Regions from separate parts of the Pararhizobium sp. DWP1-1-3 genome, predicted to be linked through region 4. Evidence: riboswitches for the same ligand, from Rfam matches in the RefSeq annotation. Region 4 holds a riboswitch; each other region holds the start of a gene.
The links. Region 4 has a riboswitch for cobalamin ahead of nrdH (glutaredoxin-like protein NrdH). Riboswitches for the same ligand answer to the same signal wherever they lie in the genome.
Positions count from the first base shown of each region.

Region 1: another riboswitch for cobalamin. It lies ahead of bluB (5,6-dimethylbenzimidazole synthase); the one in region 4 lies ahead of nrdH (glutaredoxin-like protein NrdH).
Region 2: another riboswitch for cobalamin. It lies ahead of cobU (bifunctional adenosylcobinamide kinase/adenosylcobinamide-phosphate guanylyltransferase); the one in region 4 lies ahead of nrdH (glutaredoxin-like protein NrdH).
Region 3: another riboswitch for cobalamin. It lies ahead of ACP7BS_RS01255 (CbtB domain-containing protein); the one in region 4 lies ahead of nrdH (glutaredoxin-like protein NrdH).

Region 1 covers NZ_JAFCTR010000001.1:731,140-738,883, reverse strand. The annotation lists gene ACP7BS_RS03635 (NADP-dependent malic enzyme) at 1-651, shown strand, start outside; gene ACP7BS_RS03630 (helix-turn-helix transcriptional regulator) at 824-1,561, shown strand; gene ACP7BS_RS03625 (acyl-homoserine-lactone synthase) at 1,753-2,397, shown strand; gene ACP7BS_RS03620 (DUF2865 domain-containing protein) at 2,572-3,684, shown strand; gene bluB (5,6-dimethylbenzimidazole synthase) at 3,685-4,377, opposite strand; cobalamin riboswitch at 4,422-4,635, opposite strand; gene ACP7BS_RS03610 (SDR family oxidoreductase) at 4,676-5,497, opposite strand; gene ACP7BS_RS03605 (phytanoyl-CoA dioxygenase family protein) at 5,585-6,778, opposite strand; gene ACP7BS_RS03600 (LacI family DNA-binding transcriptional regulator) at 6,884-7,744, shown strand, end outside.
Region 2 covers NZ_JAFCTR010000001.1:598,573-606,316, reverse strand. The annotation lists gene cobN (cobaltochelatase subunit CobN) at 1-2,473, opposite strand, end outside; gene cobW (cobalamin biosynthesis protein CobW) at 2,696-3,760, opposite strand; gene cobU (bifunctional adenosylcobinamide kinase/adenosylcobinamide-phosphate guanylyltransferase) at 3,764-4,288, opposite strand; cobalamin riboswitch at 4,463-4,858, opposite strand; gene ACP7BS_RS02990 (chloride channel protein) at 5,100-6,890, shown strand; gene ACP7BS_RS02985 (cobyric acid synthase) at 6,905-7,744, opposite strand, start outside.
Region 3 covers NZ_JAFCTR010000001.1:257,953-265,696, reverse strand. The annotation lists gene ACP7BS_RS01260 (bifunctional diguanylate cyclase/phosphodiesterase) at 1-1,732, opposite strand, end outside; cobalamin riboswitch at 1,998-2,267, shown strand; gene ACP7BS_RS01255 (CbtB domain-containing protein) at 2,315-2,491, shown strand; gene ACP7BS_RS01250 (CbtA family protein) at 2,686-3,459, shown strand; gene ACP7BS_RS01245 ((2Fe-2S)-binding protein) at 3,505-4,362, opposite strand; gene ACP7BS_RS01240 (glucoamylase family protein) at 4,399-5,688, opposite strand; gene ACP7BS_RS01235 (DUF1194 domain-containing protein) at 5,845-6,642, shown strand; gene ACP7BS_RS01230 (aromatic ring-hydroxylating oxygenase subunit alpha) at 6,846-7,744, shown strand, end outside.
Region 4 covers NZ_JAFCTR010000008.1:8,552-16,295, forward strand. The annotation lists gene nrdE (class 1b ribonucleoside-diphosphate reductase subunit alpha) at 1-1,275, opposite strand, end outside; gene nrdI (class Ib ribonucleoside-diphosphate reductase assembly flavoprotein NrdI) at 1,245-1,661, opposite strand; gene nrdH (glutaredoxin-like protein NrdH) at 1,690-1,911, opposite strand; cobalamin riboswitch at 2,168-2,389, opposite strand; gene ACP7BS_RS17055 (multidrug effflux MFS transporter) at 2,610-3,809, opposite strand; gene ACP7BS_RS17060 (TetR/AcrR family transcriptional regulator) at 4,041-4,697, shown strand; gene ACP7BS_RS17065 (ATP-binding cassette domain-containing protein) at 4,707-5,444, opposite strand; gene ACP7BS_RS17070 (alanine racemase) at 5,455-6,654, opposite strand; gene ACP7BS_RS17075 (ABC transporter permease) at 6,669-7,646, opposite strand.

The sequences.
Region 1 (7,744 bases), on a different contig from region 4:
CTTGCCGTGCGCCGTGGCGAAGCAGATGCGCTGATCTGCGGTGTCGAAGGCCGCTACAGCGCTCATCTCCGCGCCGTTTCCCAGATCATCGGCAAACGCGAGGGCGTGCTCGACTTCTCGGCACTCAGCCTGCTGATCTCGCAGCGCGGCGCCACCTTCCTCACCGACACCTACGTGACCTTCGATCCGACGGCGGAAGAAATCGCCCAGAAGACGGTGATGGCCGCCCAGGAAATCCGCCGCTTCGGCATTACGCCACGCGCGGCTCTCGTATCGCATTCCAACTTCGGCTCGCGGGATTCGGAAAGCGCCTTCAAGATGCGCAAGGCGATGCAGATCGTCCGCGAACTCGCCCCCGATCTCGAAGCCGACGGTGAAATGCACGGCGATTCCGCAATTTCGGAAACCTTGCGCCGCCGCGTCATGCCCAACAGCACGCTGGCCGGAGAGGCCAACCTCTTGGTCTTCCCCAATCTCGACGCCGCCAACATCACGCTCGGCGTCGTCAAGACGATGACCGACAGCCTGCATGTCGGACCGATCCTGCTCGGGACGGCCCTGCCCGCGCATATCCTGTCGCCGTCGGTAACCTCGCGCGGCGTGGTCAATATGGCAGCGCTGGCCGTGGTGGAAGCCTCCTACCCGGCTTGATTTAAACGCGATTGAGCCGGCTAAAGCCGGCTCAATCGAAATGTAATTTTGCTCAAAAAAACAATCTTAAATTGTAAAATTTAAGAAATTTCTATTAACCAAAGATTGCACTAGACAAAGTCTAGAAATCATTATCATGGTAAATTCCCTTAAATAACAGGGTATTTGCAACATGACTGACCAACAGGCATTCTTTGACCTGCTGGACATTATGGAAAACGAGAAACTCGTTGAAGCAAAACGGTTTTTCGCCTTGATGCGCAGCACTTTCTGTATTGCAAATCTACTGTACGCAGATGTCGATGTTCTGGCGTCAGGCTTCGCGATTCACCGGCTAAATCATACCTTCAGTACCTGCGCGGCCAGAACCTATCTCGATGAAGGATTTCGGCGGATCGACCCTATCCTTCGGCTTACCATGGGCGGCATCAGGCCGGTGGACTGGGCGGCCGCCCGCCAACTTCATCCGGAAAGTGAACCGCTCTTTTCCGCCGCCGTGCGATTGGGGCTTGGCATCGACGGCGTGACGTTGCCACTTCCGACACCCACACGCCGCCTGGCCTTTTTGGCGATCCATGCCGATGTCCCAGCAGAAGAGTGGCCGGCCTACCGGCGCAACCATTTGCGCGACTTTCAACTGCTGGCCAATCTTTTCCACGCATCCGTTCTGGAAAACGACAGCCGGATTGAGCTTTCGGAGCATGGTGCCAAGATGTTGACCCATCGTGAAACAGAAGTGCTCGGCTGGACCGCTGCCGGCAAGAGTTATTGGGAAATCGGTACGATCCTCGGCATTTCCGAACGCACCGTCCGCTTCTTCATGACCAATGCCCGCCGAAAGCTGAACGTCGTTTCCAATACCCAGGCTGTTGCCCAGGCCGTCCGTCGCGATCTCATTCCGACGTTCTGATTTCCCCACGCGGCGCTGCGCGCGCCAGCCCGATATCACCTCCCCTGTTTCTCCTGACGGGATGTCCTTGCGGACCTCCCGTCAGGAGAAACTTGTCCGCGTGCATTGGAAACCTGTCACTACCGACAGTTATGCCGGCCGGCGATCCCTGACAGCATTTGCTCCTCGCATACGAACACAGGAGCAAAACAATGATCAGGATTTTCAATCGCAACACCGGCAAGCAGCATCCGCGCGATCTCGACGCCATGTTCCGGCTGCGCAAGCGTGTCTTTCACGATTTGTTGAAATGGGATGTCTCGCTTCGCGGCGACTGGGAGATCGATCACTATGATGATGCCAATCCGCTCTACGTGCTCTCCTATTCGGAGCAGACGGGCCGCCTGCGCGGTGCGCTGCGGCTGCTGCCGACGCTTGGACCCAACATGCTGGATGACACGTTCCCGATCCTGCTTGGTGACAATCCGCAGGTGCGCAGCGCGTCCGTCTGGGAATCCAGCCGTTTCTGCATCGATCCGACCATCTCGCAGGATCGCGGCTCCAATCAGGTGACGATTGCGGCGGCGGAACTGATGTGCGGCGTTGGCGAACTCGGGCTGTCGTCCGGTCTCAGCCACATCGTCACGGTCACCGATGTCTTCCTGGAGCGCATGTTCAGGCGGATGGGCTGCCCCGGCGAGCGTATCGGCGAACCGCAGCGGATCGGTTCCGTCTACGCCGTGGCCGTTGCCTGGGAGGTTACGCCCGACCTTCTGGAACGGATGAAAAGCGTCGCGGAAATCGGCGGATCGGTGCTGGAAAGGCCAATGTCCCTGGAAACCGCCCGGGCGGCATAATTGCCTTGCCCCGGGAGAGCCGCCGATTGTGGCTCTCCCGCCTCGCCTCGCATTAAACTCCCGCCTGCCGTTAACGCTGCCATGCAGCAACCGTTGCAGCACCGTCGAATGACGTTATGATAAGGGCAAAGTCAGAGTGCGCAGGATGTTCCTTCGTACCCGGCACGTGCCGGTATGCTCAGGCGAGAGGAACACGTGACCTTCCGTTCGAAATCCTTTGCGGCGCTGATCGCTCCGCTTCTTCTGGTCATGACGACCACGGCCGATGCCTCGGCTGTGTGCGAACGGCTGAATGCCCGCCTTGCCAGCCTGCCGAAGATCGTCGCCTCCAATGCCAATCTGCGCGACTACACCAGCGCGATCTCCCGCCAGAACCTGGATCTGCGGCAGGCGCGCAGCGATCTGAGACGGCTGGGATGCAGTTCCGGCAGCGTCATCATTGTCGGTGGCCCGAACGAAGACGCCTGCTACAGCCTCGACGCCGAAATCTCTCAGATGGAGATGGATCTCGAAACGCTGAAAGCCCGTCGGCAGAATCTTCTGGAAGGGGGCGCCAGCGACATCACCCGGCGGCGCATCCACGCAGCGCTTGCCGCCAATCGCTGCGCCGAGGAGGAGGATGAAGTCCTCAGTGCCGCCGTCGAAGAACCGGAAACCCACCGCAACATCCTGAACGATCTGCCGCCGATCAGTGAAGACGAGCCGGACATGCGCGGCAGCAACGCCGACTTCGCCACGCCGGATGACGGCTTTGGTCCAAGCGCGGACTATCCGGGCAGCCTGCGCACCATGTGCGTGCGTACCTGCGACGGCGCGTTCTTCCCGATCTCGTCGAACTCGTCCCCGGCCGATTTCCAGCGCGATGCCGAAACCTGCCAGCGGCGGTGTCCGGGAGCGGAGACGGCGCTCTACTATCATGCCTTGGCGACCGAAGAGACAAACCAGATGGTCTCCGCCGCCACCGGCGAACCCTATGCCGACCTGCCGTCGGCTTTCGCCTACAAGACCCGCGATTTCAGCCAGCCCGGTCAGTGCGGCTGCGCTCCCGCCGGACGCACGGCGATACCACAGAGCACGCCGGACGACGGCAAAGGCGTTATCGAGGTTCGCACCCGCAAGAAGGCCGACCCGGTCGAGGTGAAGACCCCCGTTGCCGACCGGCCTTACAATCCGCAGGACAACAAGGTTCGCGTTGTCGGCCCGAGCTTCCTGCCTTCGCAGGAAACCTCGATCGACCTCAGGCATCCAACCGGCCCCGGATATCAGGAACTACAGCAGACCAACTGATCAATCGACTGGTCGCGCACCCCAGCAATCGGAAAACACCAAATCCTTGAGCGGCAAGCGCTGGCGCCAGCCTTTGACGGCCAGTTCCGGCTCGGCATAGAGCGTGTCGACATAACCAAGGCAGAGCCAGGCGATGATGTCGACATGACCGGGGATGTCGAGCACGTCCTTGATGTCGCGTTCGTGAAAAATGCTGACCCAGCCGACGCCGACGCCTTCGGCCCGTGCAGCAAGCCAGAGATTCTGCACCGCGCAGACGGTGGAAAAGGCATCCATGCGCCGATTGTGCGTCCGGCCGAGAACGACCTTGCCTGCCCGGGTCGGATCACAGGTGACGCAGATGCTGACGGGCGCCTTGCGGATCCCTTCAAGCTTCAACGACCGGTATTTGTCCCGCACCTCGCCCTCGAACATCAGCGCCGCCTCTTCGTTGGCCCGCTGGAAGGCTTCGAAAACACGAGCGCGCCGGTCCTCGTCCCGGACGACGATGAAATTCCATGGCTGCATGAAGCCGACCGACGGCGCGCTGTGTGCGGCAGCGAGCAACCGCCCGATGAGCGCGTCCGGCAAGGGCGCCGGCAGGAACTGGTCGCGCACGTCGCGGCGGGTTTCGATGGCGCGGTAGACGGCGGCGCGCTCGTCCGATGAAAATGCGTCCGCCCTCACAAGGCGGTCTTGTGGTTCAGTTTGCATCGTTTGATCCCCAACAATGCGAAACCTCCCGCCGTCCGCGCGGGGCTGGTCCATCTCGTCAGGCCGGTCTTCTGACTGCGGATCATCCGGTTTTGCCGCCTTCCCGGATCGATTGAAGATCCAGTGGCAGAACTCTGAAATGATTCAGAGATTCGTAAAAGCAAAGCCGTCCCCGTTACAGCGCTGGGCACGTCCCGGATTTTCACCGGATTCCCGATTCTCCTGCTTGCGCAGGCACCTGAACGAAACGATATGGCCATAGCGGGCCGCCGTTTGCAAGGCGGCACGCCGGTTCTTGTCAGATCGCCGCGACCGGATGCGGCGATCCGTCATAAGCACCCCAGATCGACTGGTCGAAGCAAATCATCGAACCGGTCATCAGGCCGGATTCCGCCGACGACAGATAGGCGCAGGCGCGCGCCACTTCCGCAGGATCGACCAAGCGGCCGAAGGGTTGGCTGACCGCAGCCTTTTCCAGCCAGTCGGCAGGTGATCCGTGGAATTCGCGCTGAATGCGGTCCTCACCTTCGGATGCCATCCAGCCGATGTTCAGGCCATTGACGCGGATCCGGTTGCGCAGCACCGCGTAGGCCGTGTTCTTGGTCAGCGTTTCCAGCGCGCCCTTGGACGCGCAATAGGCAGAGATGAAAGGCTGCCCGGCCATGGCCGACATCGACCCGATATTGACGATGGTCCCCTCGATTTTTTCCCGGCGCATGACGTTGATCGTTTCCTGCATCAGAAAGAACGGCGCGCGCACATTGATGGCAAACATCCGGTCGAACAGTTCCGGGCTGGTATCGAGGATCGTGCCACGATCGGTAATCGCGGCCGCGTTGACCAGCGCATCGACCCGGCCAAATTCCCTGTCGCAGGCGGCAACCACCTTGCGCGCATCCTCGACCTTTTCCAGATCGGCCTGCACATAGACGACCCGGGTTCCGGTCGCCTTGCCGATCTCGGCCGCCTTGGCCTCGCCTTTGGTGGCATTGCGGCCGCAGATGACGATGCCGGCCGCGCCGCGCTCGGCAAACAGCGTCGCGATCGCCGCTCCCAGGCCTTGCGTTCCACCGGTAACGATTGCGATCTTGCCGTCCAGACGGCCATAGTCAGTGCTCATTGTCTTTCCTCCATTTCGATATCGCCGATGCCAAAAAACTCCCGCCCGGCATTCGGGCAGGAGTTCAAATTGCAAGACATCGGTCCGTTAGCTGAGCTTCTTCTCCGATTGCGCGGCAAGCGCCGCTACGAATGCACTTTCCTCCCAGCCGCCGGACAGAGCTTCGTGCATCAACTGCGCCTGCGTCTTGGGGGCAAGCCCGCCCAACGGTGGATCCCGGTCGAGATTGGTCGGGAACGAATAGCCCTCGGCACAGGATGCGATGGCGCAAGCGGCTTCGCTGCCAGACAAGCGCCCATCCGCCAGCATCGCCTTCAAGGCGGGATAGAGCACGGCGCTCATGCGCTGCCGGTTGACAGTCTCCATCGCCCGCCCGAAAGCGGAGGAAACCTGCAACAGGTTTGCCACCCGCTTGATCCCTTCGGAACGATTGGTTCCCGCCGCATGGAACAGCGCCGGATTGAAGAACACCAGATCGCCCTTCGACAGCCGCAACTGCACATGGTGGCGATCGAAATAATCGCGAAACTCCTGGCGTTTCAGCGCCAGATAGCCGGGAACATAGGTCTGGCTGTAGGGCAGGAACAAAGTCGGCCCGCTTTCCAGCGGCATGTCGCAATGCGCCACCGCCCCCTGCAGCGTCAGGACCGGCGACAGCCGATGAACATGTGCCGGAAACTGCTCGATGACGGACGAGGTCAAGAAGCCGAGATGATAGTCCCGGTGTGCCGATTGCGCCGCCCCGCCCGGATTGACCCGGTTGACCTGCGCCGTCATCTGGTAGCTCGGCCCGAGCCAGGCTTCGCTGACCAAAGCGATCAGGGCGTTGCCATAGTAGGCGGCAAAATTTTCAGGGTCGCGCAGGCAGTGCTTTTCCAGCGAATTCCAGATTCGGTCATTGGCGCCCGGCTTGGCAAAATGATCGCCACCGCCCGTGCTGGTCTGGTGCTGCTCGTTGATGATATCGTCGAAAATGCCGCTCGCGATATCGATGACGGCCGTATCCTCGAAAGCCCGCTTCAGCACGACGACGCCGGGCCCTGTCGCAAAGGCCTCGCAGATCTCGGCCAGTACCGCCCGGCGCCCCTCGTGTGAAGCTGCCGCCTTCAGCACGCTGGCGCTGTCATAGATCAAAACGTTTTTCTCGATCGCTGCGGCATGCGGATAGTCGGCAAGCGATGTCGTGCGCTCCACCTCGGCGCGGAAATCCTCAAGATCGCAGGCGGCTTCCGTCAGCCATATCCGATCCGCACGCTGCTCCACACTATTGTCGGTTTTCATCCCCATTTCCTCCCGCCGGATGTCTGTCGTTGACCGCACTATACGCCGAGGGGGAAGCTGATATAGAGCAGAAACACCTCAAAAAACCATCAGAACGGAACGGCGATGGCGCACGAATTTCGGGTCAAGGACATCGCCTTTCAGGCCGGCCTCAGTGTCGCCACGGTCGATCGTGTCCTCAACGCTCGCCCCGGTGTGCGCAAACAGACCGAACTGCGCGTGCGCGCCGCAATTCGCGAGTTGGAAAAACAGCAGCCCGGCGTCGAGATCCAGGGCCGCAAATTCGGCATCGACGTCATCATGGAGGCGCCCGACCGCTTTACCGACGCCGTCCGGGATGCGTTCGAAAGCGAAAGCCTGACATTTCTGCCGACGATCTTCCGGTCCCGCTTTCATTTCGCCGAAACCATGCGCCCGCAGGAGATCGTCCAGTTGCTCGACCGGGTGCGCCTGCGCGGCACTGACGGGGTTGTCCTGAAGGCGCCGGATGTGCCCGAGATCAGCGCCGCCGTGGCGCGGCTCGAACAATCCGGCATTCCCGTCGTCACGTTGGTCACCGACCTGCCCAATGCGCCACGCACCGCCTATGCCGGAGCAGACAACAGGGCAGCCGGCGAAACAGCTGCCTACCTGATCGGCGAACGCTTTTCCGGGCAGCCGGCGATCGTCCTTGCCACCCTGTCGAGCAGCCGGTTTCGCGGCGAAGAAGAACGGGAAATCGGCTTTCGCCGCACCTTGCGCGACCGCTATCCGTCGATCGGCATCGTTGAAATCAGCGAGGGGTTTGGCCGCGACGACGCAACCGGCGCACTGACGGCCGAAGCGCTGTCAAACCATCCGGGCATCAACGCCGTCTATTCGATCGGCGGCGGCAACCGCGCGGTGCTGGCCGCCTTTGCTGCCGCAAACCGGGCCTGCTCCATATTCGTGGCACATGACCTCGATGCCGGAAACCTCGAATTCCTG
Region 2 (7,744 bases), on a different contig from region 4:
TTGGGGAGGGGGTTCCCCGAAAAGCATCCGCCGCGATCGCCCGCTGCAGGCTCTGGTCCCCGCCCTCGCTCTGCCCGCGTGGCACGCGGGCCAGGGCAACCGTCAGATCCGTCAGCAAGCGGCCTTCCGGTGCCACGCCAAAGACATGCAGGCCATCGCGGATCTGCAGTTCCTTGAGGTCGCAGAGATAGGCATCGAGCTTTTCAAGCGCCTTGTCCTCGCCGTCCGTACCGGCAATGCCGGCATCATGATCGAGGCCGATATCGCGCACCAGTTCGAGGATCTGCTTGCTGAGCAGCCTGAGACGCCGCGGATCGCCGCCTGCCGCGTCATAATATTCGTCGACCAGCGCTTCCAGGTCTTTCAGCGGACCATAGGATTCGGCCCGCGTCAGCGGCGGCGTCAGATGATCGATGATGACGGCGCTGGTGCGGCGCTTGGCCTGTGTGCCTTCGCCCGGGTCATTGACGATGAACGGATAGAGATGCGGCATCGGGCCGAACACCGCTTCCGGATAACAGGTTTCCGACAGCGCCAGCGACTTGCCCGGCAGCCATTCGAGATTGCCGTGTTTGCCCATATGGACAATGGCATGGGCACCGTATTCACGGCGGAGATACGCGTAGAAGGCCAGATAACCATGCGGCGGCACGAGGTCCGGCGAATGGTAGGTTTCCTTCGGATCGATATTATAGCCACGTGCCGGCTGGATGCCGACCAGCGTTTTTCCAAAGCGCGTCAGCGGCAGGGCGAAGCAGCTGTCCCGGAAGAATGGATCGTTCTGCGGTTCGCCCCATCGGCCGGTCACCTCAGCCTGAATCTGAACAGGAAGAGATGCAAAGAAAGCGTCGTATTGATTCAGTGAAAGCGTTTCGCGAATCTCGCAATCCGCCCGCGCCGAATTGGTCGGACCGTCCATCAGATGCCGGATCAGCGCATCGCCATCGGCGGGGATGGAATCGATGCCGTAGCCGGCGGCCGCCATCGCCTTCATCACTTCGATCGTACCGGCCGGCGTATCGAGGCCGACGCCATTGCCGAGCCGCCCGTCGCGGTTGGGATAGTTCGCCATGATGATCGCCACACGGCGCTCAGCCGGCGCGGCCTGACGCAACCTCGCCCAGTTGGCTGCCAGCTTGGCGGCAAAGGCGACCCGGTCGGCCAGCGGTTCATGGCCGACAATATTGGCCTCGACATCGGTGTCATAGACTGCCGCCGCCTTGAACGAGACGGCCCGCGACAGGATACGGCCATCGACCTCAGGCAGCGCCACGTTCATCGCCAGGTCGCGCGCCATCAGGCCCTGCGGCGAGGCTTCCCATGCTGATCGTGACGAGCCGGAAAAAATCACCTGAAGGACCGGCGCATCGGAAAATTCAAGCACGGTCGGCTTGCGGTCGGCGCCGGGAGCGGAAACAGCAAACCCCGTCGCATTCATCACCACGGTAGGCGGCACCTCGCCGAAGATCGCCTGGAGCGTACCGATCGACACGGCATCCTTGAGGCTGGACACGAACACCGGCAGCACCGTCAACCCTTCGGCGGTCAGCGCCTCGATCAAGGCTTCGACAGGTTTTGTTTCGCCGCTTTGGACCAACGCCCGGTAGAAGCAGAGGGCAACGGTCGGGGGTTCGAGCCCCTCTCCCGCTACCACCGTCGAATGGGATGGGATGCTCTTGTTTCTCGGAGGCATACCCCCCTCTGCCCTGTCGGGCATCTCCCCCTCAAGGGGGGAGATCGCTGGAGCACGCTCCCGCATTCCCACATCAGGTTCCGCAATCTCAAATTCCGCTTGGGATTGGCGTGTAAGCCGCGCGTTGATCTCCCCCCTTGAGGGGGAGATGTCAGCAGAGCTGACAGAGGGGGGTATCTCGCCGAAAGCACTAAACCCAACAGCCTTTTTCCAAGCCTCGACCCCGATCACACCCTGCCCCGGCCACCAGATCCCCGCCTTCATCAGCGGTGCTGCCGATTCCGGTTTTTCCGCGCCGTCGATCAGCGCCTCGGCATAGCGCAGCAGCCGCGCCATATTGTCGGCGCCGCCTTCGGTGAAATAGGCCCACATGCGGTTGCGGTCTTCAGCGGAAACGGTCGAAAAAGGCTCCAGCCCCGGATCGGGCTTGTCGCAGCCCGGCAGCACGGCAATCTGGAATTTATGGGTGACGGCGGCTGCATGCAGCGCCTCCAGCACATAGTGGAAATAGCTGGCGCCGCCGAGCGGGCGAACGATGATCAGCCTGGCATGCCGGGCGGTGCGGTCGACATAGGTATCGACCGACATCGGGTGCTTGAGCGTCAGAAGGCTTGCCACCCGCAGGCTCGACTTTCCTCCACGCGTGCGATGCGCGCCAGCAATCGACGAAAGCTCGGTATCGGCTGCCGACAGGAACAGGATATCGGCCGGCGACTGGCCGAGATCGATCGCCTCCTCGCCGTCGGTAATCGTGCCTTTCTGGGCTAGGAGGAGATGCATGTTACCTCCTTGAGACTGGGCAAAGTCCCCTCCCCAACCCCTCCCCACAAGGGGGCGGGGCTTATCTGCCGAACCCTTATGCCAAACCCGGTAACCTCATCCAAGAAGCGTACTCCGAACGGCTCAAACAGCCACGAAAGGCGCGGCAAACGCAGTCCAAGCCCCTCCCCCTTGTGGGGAGGGGTTGGGGAGGGGTTATGGTCTCGCCCGGTCAAAGCGCCCTCAAACCGCCGCAGCGATCGCGGCACGCACGGCGGCTTCATCCATGTCGTGCAGGCCGATGACGACCAGGCGCGTGCGGCGCACTTCGCCGGCAGCCCAGGGGCGGTCGAAATACTGGTCGATGCGGGCGCCGACGCCCTGGATCAGCAGACGCATCGGCTTGCCGGGAATGTCCGCAAACCCCTTCAGGCGCAGCACGTCATGCTCGGCAATGATCGGCTTCAGCTTTTCGATGAAAGCGGCCGGATCCGCAATCGAACCCAGTTCGACGACGAAGCTGTCGAATTCGTCATGGCTGTGCTCTTCACCGGCCTCGTGCTCCATCTCGTGATGGGACCTGCGGTTGGCGATGTCGCTTTCGGTGCCGACGCCGAGGCCGAGCAGGACGGCGGCGGAAACCTCGCCGTTCTTCGCCTCGATCATCGTCGGCTTGCGGCTGGTGCGCGAAGAGACCTCGTTGCGGACAAAGGCAAGGCCGGTCGAATCGAGCAGGTCGGTTTTGTTGAGAATGATCAGGTCGGCAGCGGTCAGCTGGTCTTCGAACAGTTCCTCGATCGGGCTTTCGTGATCGAGATTGTCGTCGTTGACGCGCAGCGCATCGACCTTGTCATGATCGTCGGCAAAGCGTCCGGCAGCGACGGCGGCACTGTCTACGACGGTGATGACGCCATCGACGGTCACCTGCGTGCGGATATCCGGCCAGTTGAAGGCGGCGATCAGCGGCTGTGGCAGCGCCAGACCGGACGTTTCGATGATGATATGGTCGGGGCGGTTTTCGCGCTCGAGCAGCTTCGTCATCGTCGGGATGAAATCGTCGGCGACGGTGCAGCAGATGCAGCCATTGGTCAGCTCGATGATATCGTCCTCGCTGCAGGCTTCGGCGCCGCAGCCCTTCAAGACGTCGCCATCGACGCCGAGATCGCCGAATTCGTTGATGATCAGCGCGATGCGCCGGCCGCCGGCATTTTGCAGGATGTTACGGATCATCGTCGTCTTGCCGGCACCGAGAAAGCCGGTGATGACGGTCGCCGGGATCTTGCCGTGGGCGGCCTTTTCAATAGTCATGGATCAACCCTTCATTTTCAGCGGCAATCCAGCCGCGATAAAATAGACGTCTGCGGATATCTCCGCAATGATCTGGTGCAGCCGGCCGGCATGGTCGCGAAAATCGCGCGCCATCCGGTTCTCCGGCACGATGCCCAGCCCGACTTCGTTCGAAACGAAGACCAGCTTGGCCTTGGCCTGCGGCACATAGGCCGCAAGCCGTTCAAATTCCGCCGCGATATCCCGATGTTCCATCATCAGATTGGTGACCCAGAGCGTCAGGCAATCGATTAGAACGATGCGATCAGGCGCATCGATCGCCTTCAGGCAGCCGGCAAGGTCGAGTGGTTCCTCATGGGTCTGCCAATCGGCGCCGCGGCGATCGCGATGCTCACTAATTCTTGCCTGCATATCGCCGTCCCAGGCCCTTCCGGTCGCGACGTAATGGATGCGCAGACCCGACGCCGTCACGAGTTTTTCGGCGAAAGCGGATTTGCCGGAACGGGCGCCGCCCAGAACCAGCACGCTGCCTGACAGTATCGATGTCATGAAAAGATCCTGGCCTCAGCGCGCGCCGGAAAGGACAGGAACCCTTGGGTCACGCAAAGCGGCATTCGCGGCAACGCGAAACAGGCCGTTCCGGGAACGGGATAATAAAGCCATGACAACCTCCGTGCTGGCATCGGGAGTATCTCTCCCTGGATTGGGCGAGCCCTATCGAAGACGGGGCCCTTGAGGATGGCAGGTCTCCTGGCTCACGGCGCCACGCCCCAAAAGGGACGAACGGGCCCGCCTCGCCTTCCCGGAGTTTTTGCGCCAGATTGCGTCACCGCAATCGACTGATATCACGAAGAGGCGGACGATTCGTAGATTTAGAGGCGTCCGGCCCCGGCAGATCGTGATGCTACTCCAGTGGCTTTTCCGGTTGGGCCGATCCTTACCGCTGCCGCGAATGCGGACAGTCCGGAAACATCGGCTTTCCCGGATGGCGAACCCTGACCGTTCTACAGTCGCGGGGTCGGCTGCGATAAGGACGCCCGGTCTGGGTCCGGCCCGTCGCATTCCCATTTACTCCCAACATGCAACGGCATATCGGGAACCATCCAATGACCGATGATTAGGCGCTCGCCTGGATCAAGTCAATTGCGGCACTCTCTCGCCGCCATGGTTTGGCGCGGCCTCGGCAAGACTAAGCTTGATCTCCCAGACCATGCCTTCTAGAGCAATTCCAGCGGAAGTGCGCAGCGGTTTTGCGTCCGAAATTGCGTAGAAAAAAAGACAGGCGGTTTTCGCAATTCGAAGAAAAGCGGAAATGCCCACGACGGCGCAGAGACAGGATGGCCAGGCAATGAAGCTGAAGATGATTCCGAAACTTAACCTGCGGCGGCTCGGCTATCTCTCGCTGCTTTTCGATCTCGGGCGGATGCGGGCCTTTGCGCGGCGGAGCGAACTCGGCCTGGTCGTCGCGGGCATGATCGTCGGTGTAACGTCGGGTCTTGCCGTCACCGCGATGAGCATCATATCGAGCCGCCTGCACAGCCTGATCTTCGGCATTGCCGATGACGAAAGGCTGAGTTCCAGCAATCTGCAGGGCGAAATTTCCGTATTGATCGCGCCGGTGGCCGGTGGGATCATTCTCGGCCTGGTGATGATGCTTCTGGCATCCTGGCGCAAGAAGCCGATGGTCGATCCGATCGAGGCCAACGCCCTGCATGGCGGCCGTCTCTCGCTCACCGACAGCATCGTCGTCGCGATACAGAACCTGATCTCCAACGGCTTTGGTGCCTCCGTCGGGCTTGAGGCCGGTTACACGCAGCTGGCGTCCGGCATCGCCTCCAAGCTCGGCATCTCGCTGCAGCTTCGCCGCTCGGATCTGCGCACCCTGGTCGGTTGCGGCGCTGCCGGCGCCATTGCCGCCGCGTTCAATGCGCCGCTGACCGGTGCCTTCTATGCCTTCGAGCTGATCATCGGCACCTATACGATCGTGTCGCTGACGCCGGTGGTCGTTTCCGCCCTGATCGCCAATCTCGTGGCCCGATGGCTGTATGCGGGCGATTTCACCATCGATGTCGGCCAGTTCGGCGCCGTCGTTCCGGCCGACTATCTGCCGGCATTGCTGCTCGGCTGCTTCTGCGCTGCCATGGGCATCCTCTTGATGAAGGGCGTCTCGCTCATCGAGGGGCTTGCCCGACGCAGTTTTATCCCCGCTCCCGCGCGCCCGGCGCTCGGCGGCATCGTCGTCGGCCTTTTGGCACTGGTGTCGCCCCAGGTGCTCTCGGCCGGTCACGGTGCCCTGCATCTCAATCTCGCCAGTTCGCCGGCAATCCCGATGCTGATCGGCCTGTTCCTGATGAAATCCCTCGCCTCGGCGGTCTCCATCGGTTCCGGCTTTCGCGGCGGCCTGTTCTTTGCGTCGCTGTTCATGGGCGCGCTGCTCGGCAAGCTGTTTGCCTTTTCCGCGCCCTACGTCTTTGCCCAGGCAACGCTGACGCCGGTCATCTATGCGGTCGTCGGCATGAGTTCGCTTGCGGTTGCCATCATCGGCGGACCGTTGACGATGACGTTCCTGGCGCTGGAAATCACCGGCGACTTCCCCATCACCGTCCTTGTTCTGGCAGCCGTGATCACCTCCTCGCTCGTTGTGCGCACCACCTTCGGCTACTCGTTCGCCACCTGGCGCTTTCACCTGCGCGGTGAGAGCATCCGCAGTGCTCATGATGTTGGCTGGATCCGGAACCTCACCGTCGGCCGCCTGATGCGTACCGACGTTCGTACGATCGATGCGCAGGCAACGCTGGAGGATTTCCGGAGAGATTTTCCGCTTGGATCGACACAACGGGTCGTCGTCGTCGATGGCGCAAAATATGCCGGCATCATCCAGGTGCCGGAAGTCTATGCCAGCCCCATCGAGGCCAGCGAGGAAAAGCAAGACCTTTCCGGCTTCATCCGCCTTCCCAACGATTTCCTGCAGCCGAACATGAACGCCAAGCAGGCAGCCGCCTTGTTCGACACCACGGAGAGCGATGGGCTGGCCGTGGTCAACAATCTCATCGAACGGCGCGTCGTCGGCCTGTTGACGGAAAGCCATACGCTGCGCCGTTACAGCGAAGAGCTTGACCGCAGACGCCGCGAGGCATCCGGAGAAATCTGAAGGGTTCGCCCCGCTCAGGACATCAGGCTGTCGAGCCATCGCGGCTCAAGCACCGCTTCCAGCTCGGCTGCGACATCGTCGAGCGCACGGTCAACCGAGATGCGGTAGTTTTCGCCGCCGCCTTCGATGCCGAAACTTTTGAGCAGTGCCGAACGATAGGCGTCGCTGGCAAACAGGCCGTGCAGATAGGTACCGCTGACCATGCCGTTGGCCGACACCGCCCCGTCTGCCCGGCCGTCGATAATCACCGCCGGGCGGGCGCAATCGGGACCCGTTGTACGGCCGAGGTGGATTTCGTAACCCTCCAGCGCAACATCGTAGATCGCCGAGCGGGCGCTGCTGTTACGCACCGTCTTTTCCGCCGCCATCTCCGTTTCGACTGCGAGCAAGCCAAGTCCCTCGATCTCACTGATATTGCCCTCGATGCCGTGCGGATCGGTGACGCGCGCTCCGAGCATCTGAAAGCCGCCGCAGATACCGATGACACGGCCGCCGCGCCGCACATGTGCCTGCAGATCATGGTCCCATCCTTGCGCGCGAAAATCGGCGAGATCGGCGATCGTCGCCTTCGATCCCGGGATCACCACCAGACCGGCGTCAGCGGGAATGCGCTCGCCGGCCCGAACAAAAACGAGATCGACCTCGGGTTCGGCAGCCAGAGGATCAAGATCGTCGAAATTGGCGATGCGCGACAGAACCGGCACGGCGACCTTGAGCGCCCTGCCCGTGCCTCGCGCCAGCTTTTCCAGAACCACGGAATCTTCGGCCGGCAGACGGGCAGCACTTTTCAGCCAGGGCACGACGCCGAGACAAGGCCAGCCGGTAAAGCCGTTCACCGCTGCGATCCCATCGTC
Region 3 (7,744 bases), on a different contig from region 4:
GCATCAACCGAGCCAGCATATCGTCCGCCGGAACGGGATAGGCGATCGCATAGCCTTGCAGGATATCGCATCCAAGGCGCGTCAAAAGTTTGGCGTGCTCCAGCGTCTCGACGCCCTCGGCGATGACTTCGATGTGCAGCGCTTTGGCGATGTCGATGATGGAACGCAATAAACGCGTCTGTTCGCGGGATGTCGTGGTCGGCATCACCAGTTGCCGGTCGATTTTCATTCTTCGCGGTTTCAGCTTCACCAGCCCGATGATCGACGCGTGGCCGGAGCCGAAATCATCGATCTCGATGTCGATGCCCATGGCCTTCAAACCGGCCACATTGGAAAACACCTCATCCTCGCTATCGTCCAGAAAAATGGTTTCCAGCAATTCGAATGACAGCATATCCGGCTGAATATCCAGATGTTTTAATTGATCCATCAAAAGCGGATCCGACAGACGGGCGGCCGAAACGTTCACCGCGATACGCGGAACCTGCACACCCTGCCGCATCCAGGCCTGCCGATCCTTGAGCGCCGCCCTCAGGATGGCAGCGTCGAGGTCATCTAGCCGGCCGAGACTGCTCGCAACCTTGATGAATTCGCCCGGCAAAATCATTCCGCGCTTTGAATGGCGCCAGCGTGCCAGGACCTCCATTCCGACAATGCGCCGGGTCCGCGCATTGACCTGAGCCTGATAGTAGGGAATGAACTCCCCTTTCTCCAGTCCATGCGCCAATTGCCGGCCGACGCGCTGCTCGTTGTTGAGCTGCGCCTTCAAGTGCGCCGAGTACACTTCTACCCTGCCCCGTCCGAGTTTTTTGGCCCGTTGCAGCGCGATGTCGGATTCCGCCAGCAGGCTGGCGATATTGCGGCCGCTCGCCGCCGCGACCCCCATCGAGGCGCCGGTCCGCAAGACCTCATCATTATGCCAGACAGACTGCTTCAATTGCTGCGCCAGCTGCTCAGCGCGGTGTTTGAGATCATCCAGCGAGGTAAAGTTTGCGATCAGAACCGCAAATTCGTCGCCGCTGACACGCGCGATGAACGAGTTCTTCGGCACGCCGGCTTCGATCTGCCGGGCGCAGGATTTCAAAACGTCGTCTCCGGCTGCGTGGCCAGCGGTGTCGTTGATCTGCTTGAACCGGTCGAGGCCGATATGCAGGATCGCCAGCTTTTCGGGGCCGGTCTCGCCGGCGAGTTCCGCCAATCGCCGGTCGAAGAACCGGCGATTGGGAAGTCCCGTTAGGTAATCGTGCTCGGCTGCATATTCGATCCGCTCCGTGGTTGCTTCCAGCGCGACAGCGCGCGCCTCGGCGATCGCCTTCTGCCGCCGCAGTTCGCGATTGAGCAGCACGTCAGCTGTGACATCCCATTCGGCTCCGATGAAGGTGATATGGCCGTCTTCCTCAAAACAATAGGCACGCGAACGCAGGTAGCGTGTTTCGCCATCTGCCAGAATGATCCGGTATTCCGAACAATAAACGTCCTTGGTCAAAATCGCCCGATCGAAGTCGGCTTGGGCTTGAGCAAAATCCTCAGGATGGATCGCGTTCATCCAGACTTCCGCCTTGACCCGCTTTTTGGTCTTGCCAGTCGCGTAGAGCCGGTGCATCTGCAGATCCCAGACGACTTCGTCTTTCTGGGTGTCGTGCTCCCACACACCGATCTGAGAAGCGTCAAGCGCAATTCCCAAGCGGCGAAGAATATTCTGGAATTCCTGTTCGGACCTCGCCGCGTTCATGGTTTTCTCTGTGGAGGATTCTTCGCGTATCAGCGCGGTTTACCCTATGCCAAGGTTCCTAAAGAACTATTGTTCCATCATTTGAGAAGAGTATTTTCCGTAAAAAAACAACCACGGAGTGTTACCGCGAGGCAACCAGTTGCAACCAGGGAGTATTCGGCAATCCATTACATATCAGATTTAGATATTGTACTAAAAAATCAAGACAGACAATGCGTCATTGTAGGTCGCAGCGCTGAATTGACATGACCGGGGCGACGGCATAATCATCGTTGGATCAATTGGTTCCCTGGCGGCGAGGTGCTTTCGGGGAGTAAATGGGAACGTGACGGATGGACCCATTCTGGGCATCTTTATCACGGCCGACCCCGCGACTGTAGAGCGGTCAGAGTTTGTCATGCCGGTATGTGCAGCCGGTAGAAACCACTGCGGCGACGGGCCCTTGGCCCCTGCCCCGGGAAGGTGAGACAAGCTCCTTGGCGCGAAAGCGCCTGACGCCGCGAGCCAGGAAACCTGCCGGTTGATGAGGGGCATGGTGCCCAATTGGTGGGATATTTCCCACGCGCCATCACGGAGGTTGTCATGGCTACGACTACAGTTTCAAGCGTTCCGCTTTCGCTCAACGACCGCATTACCACGGCTATTCTCGCCCTGTTGATCGGCGGCTTCCTGGTTTTCGGCGCCGGCCTTGCCAATTCGGCCGTGCTGCATGATACCGCCCACGACGTCCGCCATTCCTACGGCTTCCCGTGCCATTGATGTGAGCCGTGGAAGGCTTGAGGGCTTTCCACATTCTATCGGTGAAGCGGATGGCGGATTTCCTTTTGGAAATCGCGCGGCCGCGGGCTGCGCCCATGCTCTGGCATCGGGCGGTTTTTGCCTTGAGGAATTGAAACACGACAAGCGTTGAGCACTGACGAGAGATCGGCTCCGCTTGAATTTGGGGGTATCAAATGATTGTCAAAACACTGCTGGCCGCATTGGTGGCTGGATTGATCGCTGGCGTCTTCATGACGGCGGCGCAGGAATTGCGGGTGGTCCCGCTCATCCTTCATGCTGAGGAATATGAGGTCAAGGAACCCGCTGCCGAACCGCCGGCGGCGACAGAAGGCCAGCAGCAGCATTCGTCGCTCAACCACTCTTCGGTGATCGGCGAAATGCTGTCGGCACTGTCGCCGGTCACGCCGGCCTACGCCCATGAGGGCGAACATGAAGACGAGGGCGGCATCATGTTCGGCATGAGCCGGTTCTCCGGCACGCTTCTTGCCAATCTGGTGGCCGGCGCCGGCTTCGGCCTGTTGCTCGCGGGTGCCAGTCTCGCCTTCAACTATCCGATCACCCTGCGCAACGGCGCAGTGTGGGGCGCGTGCGGCTGGTTGACGGTTCATCTTCTGCCCGCCATCGGCCTGCCGCCGGAGTTGCCGGGCTTTCCGGCCGCCGATCTGCATGACCGGCAGATCTGGTGGATCGCAACCATCGTTCTCGCTGTCGCCGGGGTCTATCTCATCGTCCTGCGCGATGAAATCCTTGCAAAGATCATCGGGCTCGTCCTGATCGCCGCACCGCATGCCTATGGTGCGCCGCAGCCGTCTGATATTTCGAGCCCGGTTCCGGCCGTTCTCGGAGCGGAATTCGCGGTCGCCGCCTTGGCAACGACACTGGCATTCTGGATCGTGCTCGGCGTGATCTCCGGCTACCTGAACGACAAGCTTCTGAAATCGGCCTGAGCCTAAATCGTTGCCGCGCAGGCATTGCTTGCGCGGCAACGGCAATCAGAGGCCGCCGGTACGCTCGATATGGGCGTGCAGGCGGTCTCTTTGCGTCTTCGTATCGAGAAGAACGCAAACATCGCAGAAATCCCCGCCCTCTGTTCGATAGTAGAGACAGCAGCCGCTTCGCAGGCGGAACACGCGCTCGACCGCAACGCCATCGCAAACAGCCTCAATTCGCTGATAGCGCACGGCATTAGAGAAAAGCGGCGATCCCGTTCTATTGATGATGGCAAGTGCCTCAGCCATGGCGCGCTCCTCGTCGCCCAAGGCTGTACCAACCTCTAGGAAAGCGCCCGCAATGCCATCGGCCGCCAGCCGCCATTGCGCGACAGGAGAGAGGCCAGTGCGTGCGTGCAGCGCGTCGATCACCGGAAGGACGCTTGCGACAAATAGATCGTGAAACAGTAATGCCCGGTCGTCGCCACGCACAAAACGCTCCAAGCGAAAATGAAGACGGCTGATATCGGATGGACGCATTTCCATGGGGGAAATGCGATCGTGCGGAACGACGGGCTCGAAACGGAACGCCAGGCCATCCGGGCTGAGGTCCGGAACGAGCATCGTCCCCAGATAGACCGCTGCAGCCGCGATGCTGAGATGATGGCTGTAGAAGGAAATGAGATGGGCGGCCCTGACGCGGTCATCCATGCCGGTGGCAAAACGGTTCTGATAGTCCAGCAGGCCGGCGACCATATCGCCATCACGGCGCCATGCCTCGGTGACCGGCAGAAAATCGCCGCCTTTTACCCCCAGCGATACGGCAACCTGCGGAAAATGCTCCGCCTGCCAGGCGGTGGCGGCCTCTGCCTGCCCTCGATCGCCCTCGCAAAAACTGCTTGATTTTCGATTTTCGTCCAAAGGGGCCGCCCGTCATCGCATGGCAGCCCGTTTACCTTAAAGCCATCCGCCAGAAAAGCCTGCCCGTCTGAGGCCGCGCCGGATAACCGGTGTTTCGCGCAGCATGTTCCAGTAAAGGCCTGTGCGATAGTTCTCGATCATCATCACCAACAGCCCGTGGTCAAGACCGACGCAACGGTTGTTGATCCACCCTTCAGCCGTCTTGCCGGGAACGCTGGGATTGAAACTGCCGATAAAACGGCCCTCGTCAACGACGTCGGGATAGCTCGAAAGGATATGCCTTGTCGCCGACATCGCCGCCTGCGGTTCGAACGGCAGGCATGCCAGCGGTGCCCAGGGTGCAAGCGTGCCATCGTCCGGCCCGAGCGGCGCACCGCGCGCAGCGTAGCCTGCAAATTGCTGGCGCCGTCCATCCTGCAAACGGCGCGGACGCTGCGGGCCGTCACAGGATGTCAGCCCCCAAGTGTCGGCACCATAGCCGGTAAAATTGCCGGGATTGGCGATCGCATAATCGCGCTGAACGGCAATGGCACGACGCGTGTTTTCAAAATAATCCGTATCATGCGCCGCGACAGCCCCATCGCGGATGCCCCGGAAATCGATCCATGCATGTGAAAACAGATGAATGAACAGCGGCCCGGCGTAGAGGAACGGCTTGCCCTTGACCGTCATCCAATCGAATTTCCCGGCAAAGGCATCATAGCTTTCCTTGCCGATCGGATAGGATGGCGAGGCCAGAGCCAGCGTATAGAGAATGATCGCTTCGCTGTAGGATTCCCAGTGATAGGGCATAAAGCCCGTCCGGGGCTTCCATCCGAGCCACAAGGCGCCCTTGCCGTCGAGTGCCCACGCCCAGTTCGCCCGGGCATAGAGCATATCGACGTGAGACCGGATCTCCGTCTCGACCTCATTGTCCTGATTGAAATAGGCAGCCGCGGTGATCATGCCGGCGATCAGAAGCGCGCTGTCGATCAGCGAAAGCTCGCTGCGCCATGTCCGCAGACCGGTCTTCATGTCGAGAAAGTGGTAGTAGAGCCCCTTGTAGCCGGTCGCATCCTTGTTGCGGCTTTGCGGGCTTTGCGCAAAGAATCGCAAGGTGACCAGCGTCCTGGCAGCAGCATCCTGCCTGCTCATCCAGCCTCTCTCAACGCCGGTGGGATAGGCGGAAAGGCCAAAGCCGGTCGCAGCAATACTCGAGGGAGCATCCGGCAACGAGGTATCTGCAATCAAGCCGTTTTCGGGATTGACGAACTCCAGAAAATATCCGAACGCCGCTTTCTGCAACCGGTCGATAATAACCGTGTCGGTATCGTTTTTCAGAAGCATTGCAGGCTTACTCCAGTCGATCGAAAGTTCACTAAAAATGACAGCCGGTACAAATCACCGATTGTTGAAGTCGCCCGCATCCGGAACGGTCGCCTCACCTACTATTTGTGTTACATTTTAGTTTCATACGATCCTTAGCAGTGATTGGATGACCTTATGTTCACAACACTTGCACTGTTTCTCACGATTTCGGGTACCCCAAGTGCAACACCTGTCGCCGACGTCGCTCAGGTGGATGTCGCATTGGTGCTCGCCGTCGATATGTCGGGGTCGATGGATCTTGAAGAGGCGCAAGTGCAGCGCAGGGGCTATGTCGAGGCCCTGCGTCATCCGGATTTCATCAACGCGGTCACTGCCGGCCTCAACGGCCGCATCGCCGTCAGCTATTTCGAATGGGCAGGCAGCGTCAACGAAACCTCCGTCATCAACTGGCAATTGATCGACGACGCACAGGATGCCGCAGACCTGGCCGAACATCTTGCCTCCCGGCCGGTTTTCACCCGCCGCGGCACATCGATCTCCAACGCCATAACCTTCGCATCGAAACTGATATCAGCCAGCCCCTACGATGCGATGCGCCGGGTAGTCGATATCTCCGGCGATGGGCCGAACAATCTGGGCCCCCCGGTCGATCCGGCCCGCAACGCAGCCGTTGCCAGCGGCATCGTCATCAACGGACTTGCCATTCTCATCCGCCCGTCCGGCGGCACGGTTTCGCTGGACAGGTACTATGCCGATTGCGTCATCGGCGGCCCCGGATCCTTCGTTCTGCCGGTTCACCAGCCGGAAGATTTCGCCGTCGCCATCCGCCAGAAACTGGTCATGGAGGTCAGCCGCAAGGGTTCGGGCATGCGGATTATCCCCGTGCAAATGACGCCGCCCACCGATTGCATGATGGGTGAAAAGCTGCGTCCCGGCTTTCTCGACCGGATTTATCCGGAACTGGAAAAGTAGACTTTGTAGCGAGCACGCTCGTCTCGCGGCATGACAATATCAGGCTTTGGCATACGCCCTTCGCACAATAGCGCGAACCAGTAACCTCCCCAACGTCGCCATCAATTGGCAAACTTCAAGGATCGATGATGCCTCAACCTATTCCTTCGGATAGAAAAATGTGATTATATTGAATGAACGTTCAGCAAGATATGGGGAAATTCATGAACGAAATGACCCGGAACATCGGTATTCCCAATGACTGGGACCGGCGCGGCCTGCCCGGCTGGTGCTATCACAGCGACGCCCTGCTTGAGCTTGAAAAACAACATGTTTTCCGCGAACACTGGCAGATCGCCTGCCACATCTCCGACATCCCAGAGGCCGGCAATTACGTCACCATGGATGTCGTCGGCGAGCGCGCGCTGATCCTGCGCGACCAGGACGGCACGGTGCGCGGCTTCCACAATATCTGCCGCCATCGCGGCTCGCGCGTCGTTGCCGACGACAAGGGGACCTGCCGCAATGCGCTGGTCTGTCCGTTCCATGGCTGGGTCTACAATCTGGACGGCACGCTCCGCGGCGCCGCCCGCCCCCGCTCCTTCCCGCCGCTCGACAAGCAGGAATTTGGGCTGATCGCACTCGATCTCGAAGTCTGGATGGGCTTCGTCTTCATCCGTTTCGCGCCCGGTCCGCAACCTTCCGTCACCGAACTGATGCAGCCCTTCGCCGCCGAACTGGGGGAATACAAGACACAGGACATGGTTCCCGCCGGGGATATCTGGACCCAGGCCTCGCCGGTCAACTGGAAATCGGTGCGCGATGTCGACAATGAGGGCTATCACGTGGCGATGGCGCATCCGGCGCTGCAGGATCTCTACGGCTCGACCTATTACGACGAGCCGTTCGTCAACGGCCTCTGCCGATCGTTCGCCACCTACAATCCGCATGCCGGCCGCCGCTGGAGCGTGCGCAACTATGTCAAGATCGCCCCGGAAGCAACACACCTGCTGGAGCATCTGCGCAAGGCCTGGATCTATTACGGCATCTTCGCCAATGCGGTGATTGCGGTGACGCCGGAGGCCGTGCAGTTCTATCAGGAGTTTCCGCTCTCGACGGGCGA
Region 4 (7,744 bases):
AATGTTCAGCGAGCCGAGATTGCAGGAAATGTCCTTGCCCATATGCTCGTAGGATAGGTCGTCATTATATTCGCTGGCCTCGCTCACCTGCAGAATTTCCGAGCAGAGATTGCTCATGGTGATGCGGCCGGCGATCGGATTGGCCCGGTTCACCGTGTCTTCGAACATGATGTAGGGATAGCCGCTCTCGAACTGGATTTCAGCCAGAACCTGGAAGAATTCGCGCGCCTTGATCTTCTTCTTGGAAATGCGGGCATCGTCCGCCATCTCGCGGTACTTTTCCGTGACCGAGATTTCGGTGAACGGCACACCGTAGACGCGCTCCACGTCGTAGGGTGAAAACAGATACATGTCCTCGTTGTTCTTCGCCAGCTCGAAGGTGATATCGGGCACGACGACGCCGAGCGACAGCGTCTTGATGCGGATCTTCTCGTCGGCATTTTCGCGCTTGGTATCGAGAAAGCGCATGATATCGGGGTGATGGGCGTTGAGATAGACGGCCCCTGCCCCCTGGCGGGCGCCAAGCTGGTTGGCATAGGAAAAACTGTCTTCCAGCAGCTTCATCACCGGAATGATACCGGACGACTGGTTTTCGATCTGCTTGATCGGCGCACCGGCCTCGCGGATATTGGTCAGCGACAGGGCAACGCCGCCGCCGCGCTTGGACAGTTGCAGCGCTGAATTGATGCCGCGCGCGATCGATTCCATATTGTCTTCGACGCGCAGCAGAAAGCAGGAAACGAGCTCGCCGCGCTGCTTCTTGCCGGCATTGAGGAAGGTTGGCGTTGCAGGCTGGAAGCGGCCGGAAATGATCTCGTCGACCATGTCGCGGGCCGTCGCCTCGTTGCCCTGCGCCAGCGCCAGCGCCACCATGCAGATGCGGTCTTCGTAGCGCTCGAGATAGCGTTTTCCGTCGAAGGTCTTCAGCGTGTAGCTGGTGTAATACTTGAAGGCGCCGAGGAAGGTCGGGAAACGGAATTTCTTGGCATAGGCGTGATCGTAGAGGTCGCGCACGAAGTTGAACGAATACTGGTCGAGAACCTCGCGCTCGTAATAGCCCTCGGTCACCAGATAATCGAGCTTCTCCCGCAGATTATGGAAGAACACGGTGTTCTGGTTGACGTGCTGGAGGAAATACTGCTTCGCCGCCAGCCTGTCCTTGTCCAGCTGGATCCTGCCCTCGTCGTCATAGAGGTTCAGCATCGCGTTCAGCGCGTGATAGTCAATCGCCTGTTCAGTGACCTTCAAAGGGCGTTCGAGCGTTGAGACGTCCAAAATCGTTCCAATCCATTGATGACATTGGCGACGTCCTCGTCCGTGCCCAGAAGCTCGAACCTGTAGAGGTACGGCACCCGGCATTTATCCGAGATGACATTGCCCGCGAGACCGAACGTCTCGCCGAAATTGCTGTTGCCGGCGGCGATCACGCCCCGGATGAGGGATCGGTTGTCCGCGTTGTTGAGAAAGCGGATCACCTGCTTGGGAACAGCCCCCTTGCCGTCATCGCCGCAATAGGTCGGCAGGATGAGGACGAAGGGTTCGCGCACATCGGGCGTTTCCGCGCCACTGCTGACGGGAATACGGGCCGATTTCAAACCGAGCTTGGCGACGAAGCGATGGGTATTTTCCGACAGGCTGGAATAGTAGACGATCAGGCCCATCGCTTGTCCACCCGCACTCAGGCCGCGCTCAGGACAGCGCGTTGATCTTGTCCGGACGGAATCCAGCCCAATGGTCCTGGCCCGCAATCACCACCGGAACCTGCTGGTATCCGAGGCCGATCACCTTCGCGAAGGCGTCCTCGTCCTTGGAAATGTCGACGACCTGATAGTCGATGCCTTCGCGATCGAGCGCGCGATAGGTCGCGGTGCACTGGACGCAGAAAGGCTTGCTGTAGACGGTAATGTTCATGATGGTCCTCGTGGTCTGTGATATTGCTGGCACACGAAAGGCTCCGAGCCGCTGCACGCGGATCCGATCGTGGGGTCTTGTATTGCGATACTTGCGGGAGGTTAGGCCTGCGCCGCCGATCCCGCATATCTTGGTCTGCGAATTCGATTGACTGACATGCCTTCACCCCGAAGCCTTTTTGGCGGGCATCGGAAGAACGCAATCCAAAGCGGAATCATTCCGCTGCACATCACGCGACCTTCCGGGCACCCCGCCCGTGGACGTTTTGTTCAATGCAGGTCTCCTGGCTTGCGGGTCGTGGCGTCCATTCCGTCTTCCCGAAGCCTGATGCTTCAGTGACCTGAAATGAAACAGACGCTCGCCGCTTACAGTTGCGGGGGCAGCTCCGGTTTTGCCTGCCTTTATGGCCAAGCGCACCGCATTCCCTCTTAGCCTCCCTACCTTGCGATTTGGAGGAACCTTTAACACTAGATATAGTATACGACAGGAAAATAACGTCAATGTGTAGACATCGGAAACATGCCTTGCGGTGCATATTTTTTGCAGCTTTGTGGATAATGGGGAGTTAATGCCCGCCACGGCAATCGGCTGTGGATAGTGGGGCAGCCGCCCGGGACAGTGGCCCCGGTATCAGTAATGAGCCACGCGCGTGGGCCGCCGGGCGCCCGTCTGGACCGGCCGGGACGACGAACCACCTATCACTCGGCAGCGGCAGCTGCACGGCGGCGGCCGATGGTGGCCTGGGTGAGCAGCAGCGCGCCGACGGCGCAGAGCGCGATGCCCGTGGCCATCGGAACGGCCGTGCCGTCGAAGAACACCGAGGCGATCACCATGGCGACGGCGGCGGTGACGAAATGCAGCGTTCCCATCAGCGACGATGCCGTGCCGGCGATTTCGCCGTGGTCTTCCAGCGCCAATACCGCACTGGTCGGAATGACCAGACCGAGAAAGCCGTAACCGACGAACAGGAACGCGGCCATCACCGGCAGCTGGTTGAAGCCGAGGCTCATGACGATGGCCATCGCCGCCATGGTCAGCGCGAAGGCTGCAACGGCGATGCGCATGACCCGGACGAGCCCAAACCGTTCGCCGAACCAGCCGGTCGCCTGCGATACCGCGAAGAACGACACGGCATTGATCGAGAAGGCAAAGCTGTATTGCGTCGGCGACAGGCCGTAATAGTCGATCAGCACGAAGGGCGAGTTGGCGAGATAGACGAGGAAGCTGGAAATGCCGAGGCCGCCGATGAAGGTCAGCGTCAGAAAATTCTTGTCCCTGAGCAGCAGGCCGTAGGCAGCCATGGCGCTGCGCAGGCCACTCCCGGCACGGTGCTCCCTCAGGCGGGTTTCCTGCAATTGCGTCGCCAGCAGGATGAGGCCGATGAAGGCGGCGATCATCACCGCCCAGAACACGCCGCGCCAGCCGTAGAACTCGATGACGGCACTGCCGGTCAGCGGCGCCAGGATCGGCGAGATGCTGAACACCAGCATCAACAGCGACATCAGCCGGGCGGCCTGCACGCCGGTATGCATGTCGCGAACGATGGCGCGCGGGATGACCATGCCGGCAGCTCCGCCGATCCCCTGCAGGAAGCGGAAGGCGATCAGCGTTTCGATATCGCTTGCCAATGCGCAGCCGATGCTGGCGAGCGCAAAGATGCCGATACCGATATAGAGCGGCGCCTTGCGGCCCCACATATCGGACAGGGGACCGTAGACCAGCTGCGCCACCGCAAAGGAGACGAAGAAGGCGAGCAGGCTCAGCTGCACGATATGGTTCTCGGCGCCAAGGTCCTGCCCGATCGAGGGCAGCGCCGGCAGGTACATGTCTATGGCAAACGGGCCGATGGCCGACAACAGGCCGAGGATGAGGGCAGTCCGGAAGAAGGAGGACGTCATGGGGGGCATCTTTCAGAAAACGGCCGCACAAAACCGGGTCGGTCTGGCGCCGCGTTGCTCTCAGGAGTTCACCGTGATCGTTGCCAAGGGCGCGCGGTGCTTGGGAGGACGCCTGCTTGGCAAGCCGTGTCAATATTATTGGACAGAGCTGTAAAATTAGACACCATTGTCTAAAACGTCAAGAGGCATTATCTTCGGCCGATGAAAACCAATCATGACACAGTGCCGAAAATGTCCGTGCATAGCCAGCGCGGGCAATGTGCCAAGCGCAAGTCCATTCTGGAAGCCGCCGCCCAAGTCTTTTGCCGTCAAGGCTTTACCGGCGCCAGCATCGACGAGATCGCCGCCGAAGCCTGCGTCTCGCGTCAGACCGTCTACAACCACTATCGCGAAAAAGAGAACCTGTTCACCGCCGTGGTCGAGGACGTGATGGACCGGGCAAACGCCATGCTGTTCACCACTCTCTCAACCTTTCCCGAGAAGCCGGACAATCTCGAAGACGATCTCGTCGCCTTTGCCGTGCGCCTCAGCCACAATTGCATCTGCAACCAGGATGGAAAATTCCTGCGCAAGCTGGTCCAGTCCGAAGGCGAGCGTTATCCGCACCTGTTCGAAAGCTGGCGCCAGCATGGCCCTGGCAAGATCGGCACGGCACTGGCCGCACTTTTTGCCCGGCTCGCCCACAAGGGCCTTTTGCAGGCAGACGATTTCGACGTTGCGGCGCGTCAATTTCTGGCACTGGTCAATGCCGACCTGCAGATGAGCACGCTGTTTGGCGTCACGCCGACGGAAGCAGAACTGGACATTGCGGCCCGCAATGCCGTGCGGACATTCATGCGGGCCTATGGGCCAGCGCAGGCAAACACGCTGGCTGTCAAGACGGCGTAAGTCCCGGCGTCAGCTGACACCGGTGATCATCGAGACGATCTCGTTCTTGTTGGTCTCCGCAGTCCTGCGGATGCCGATCTGTTTGCCACGCCTCAGAACGCAGATCCGGTCCGACAGCTTGAACACCTGATCGAGGCTGTGGCTGATGATCAGCACGCCGATATTGCGCGACTTCAGCGATTGCACGATTTCCTCGACCTTCGCGGTTTCCGCGACCCCGAGCGCCGCCGTGGGTTCGTCGAGCAGGATCAGCTTCTTTGCCCAGCGGGTGGCCCGCGCAATCGCAACGCCCTGACGCTGGCCGCCGGACAGATCGCGGATCGTCGCGTGCGCCGAGGGGATGCGCACGTCGAGTTCCTTCACCAGCTTTTCCGTTTCCGAAATCATCGTCTTGCGATCGAGCAGGCCGATGCCGTTGGTGAGTTCGCGTCCGAGGAACATGTTCATATAGACCGTCTGCTGGTCGGCCAGCGCCAGATCCTGATAGACCACCTCGATGCCGTGCGAGCGGGCCATGGTGGCGCTGGACATCGCGACCGTCTCGCCCTCGATGGTGATCGTGCCGGAGGACGGGCCATAGACGCCGGAAACAATCTTGATCAGCGTCGATTTGCCGGCACCGTTATCGCCGACGAGGGCAACGATTTCGCCGGGATAGATATCGAGCGAAAAATTCTCGATGGCGACAACGGCGTCGAAATTCTTGCGGATGTCCTTGAGCTGCAGCACAGGGGCCTGAGTGTTCATGGTCATTCTCCTATACCGGCCAGGATTGAGGTTCGCCGAAACCGTTCTCGATGCTTTCGACCTTCGGCAAACCCTTGGATATTCCAGACACGCCGACGACATAGGCGCGGGTGACAAAGGCCTGCCCGCGGAACCCGAAGACGGCGGTGTCGCCGGGCTTCGGCGCCTTCGGTCCACCAGCATCGATCATCGCGTAATAGTCGATGGCCGATGGTGGCGGCACTTCGACACTGCGCAGCGACGATGCCGCGACCGTCGGCTCGTCAGAGACGATCGCCTTGACGTCATAGTCCGGAAAGATCGGGTCGATGTAGAAGCCGCCGCCGAAGCAATACGCCTTGCCGGCGGACAGATGAGAGACCTCGGTGAGGTAGCAGACGGCTGGAAGCTCGGGCAGGTCTTCCACGACATGCAGCGCCGTCGTGCCGTGCAGGCCGTTGCCGGGCTCGCATTGCGTCGCCCCGGCATCGGCCAAGCCCTGCAAGAGAACCGAGGATGTGGTGCCCGGCGCGTTGACCTCAATGCCGGTGCGCCCGGCCTTCGCCAGCGCCTCGGCAGCCTTGGTCAGCGTTGCCAGATTGTGCGTCGGCAAAACCTTGCGGCTCTTGTGGTCGAACAGCAGCGCCGGAAACGTGGTGATCCCGGCAAACCGTCCGCCATCCAGCGCGTCGAAAGCATCGGCCACATCAGCGACATCGGCCGCATCGAAGCCGCCTTCATGGCCGCGATAGAAAGTATCCCCTTCGGCCTTGATGCGGGCAAGCAGGTCCTGCACATAACCCGCCGCCCTGGCGCCTTCAGCGGCTTCATTCGCCTTTTCATCGTTGAAGACGGTCCAGTAGTCCGGGCGGAAGGCAGCGGCAGCGGCTTTGGCTTCATGGCGGGCAACCTGCTGCAGATGACCGAGATGGCCGACGCGGAGGCCTGCCCGGTGGGTGGCGCGGGCGCAGGCCATGTCGACCGCAACGGACCGGTCGATGCCGCCCCGCTGCACGGCCGCGCAGAATGAACTGGCGCGGCCGACCTGCTTGGTCATGGCAAATATCTTAAGGCCGAGCCGGTCGGCCTCTGTCTTCAGCACACCGGCATTGGCTTCGACGGCATCGAGATCCAGCACATAGGCATTGGCCGGGATCTTGCCCTGCCGGTGCAGCGCGATCGCGGCTTCAAGGAGTTTCGGGTTGCGGCGGCGCAGAACGTCGAGAAACATGGGGTATCCTTTCTTCAGCGCAGCTTTTCGCGCAGCGATACGGCGACTGCGGCGAGAATGATAAGACCACGGACGATCATCTGGTCGGACACGGAAAGCCCCATCAGGATCAGGCCGTTGTTGAGCATGCCCATCATCAGCGAGCCGACGAGCGCGCCGACGATCGAGCCTTTGCCACCGTTCAGGAGCGTGCCGCCGACGATGACCGCGGCAATCACCGTCATCAGGTCGGTTTCGCCCAGCGTATACTTTGCCGCCTGAAGACGGCCGGCATAGAGCAGACCGGCAAGACCGGCGAGCGCGCCGCTGATCACCAGCACGGCAAGCCGGATGCGCGGCACGGGAATGCCGGAGACGCTGGCAGCACGGGCGTTGTCGCCGGTCGCCAGTACATGAGCGCCGAACCGGGTCTCACGGAAGATCAGATGCCCGGCGGCGATGGCAATGACCGTCCACCAGATCAGCGAGGGAATGCCGAGCAGCGTACCGGAGCCGAAGAAGCCGGTGAACATGCTATCGGTGACGGGAATGGAGCGCAGGTTGGTGAGCGACCGGGCAACGCCGGCAAACAGCCCAAGCGTTGCCAGCGTCACCAGAAACGATGGCAACCGGACATAGGCGACCAAAAGGCCGTTGACCAGCCCAATGGCAACCCCTGCCCCGACCCCGGCAGCGATGCCGGCGATCATGCCATAGGCGTTCATCGTAACGGCGGCAGAGAGCGCTGCGACCGCGACGGTCGAACCGATCGAAAGGTCGATCTCGCCAGCCGACAGCACGAAGACCATGCCGATCGCCATGATCGTGATCGGCGCCGTCTGCAGCACGATGTTGGAGAGGTTGCGCACCGTCAGGAACCCGCTGTCCTTCAGCACGATGGCGAAGAACAGGAAGATCGCCAGAAAGCCGACATAGACGACATATTGCTGGATATTGATGCGGCTGATCATGCTCATCGCCGGTTTGGCGGCATTGCTTGGGGCGCTGGACATAGCGGTTCCTCCGAAGAGCGGGGGTATGGGCGGGAACCCGTGGCTCCCGCAGGGCAGCGGCACGCTTCATGTGAAGCCGCTGCGACGATTTCAATCTG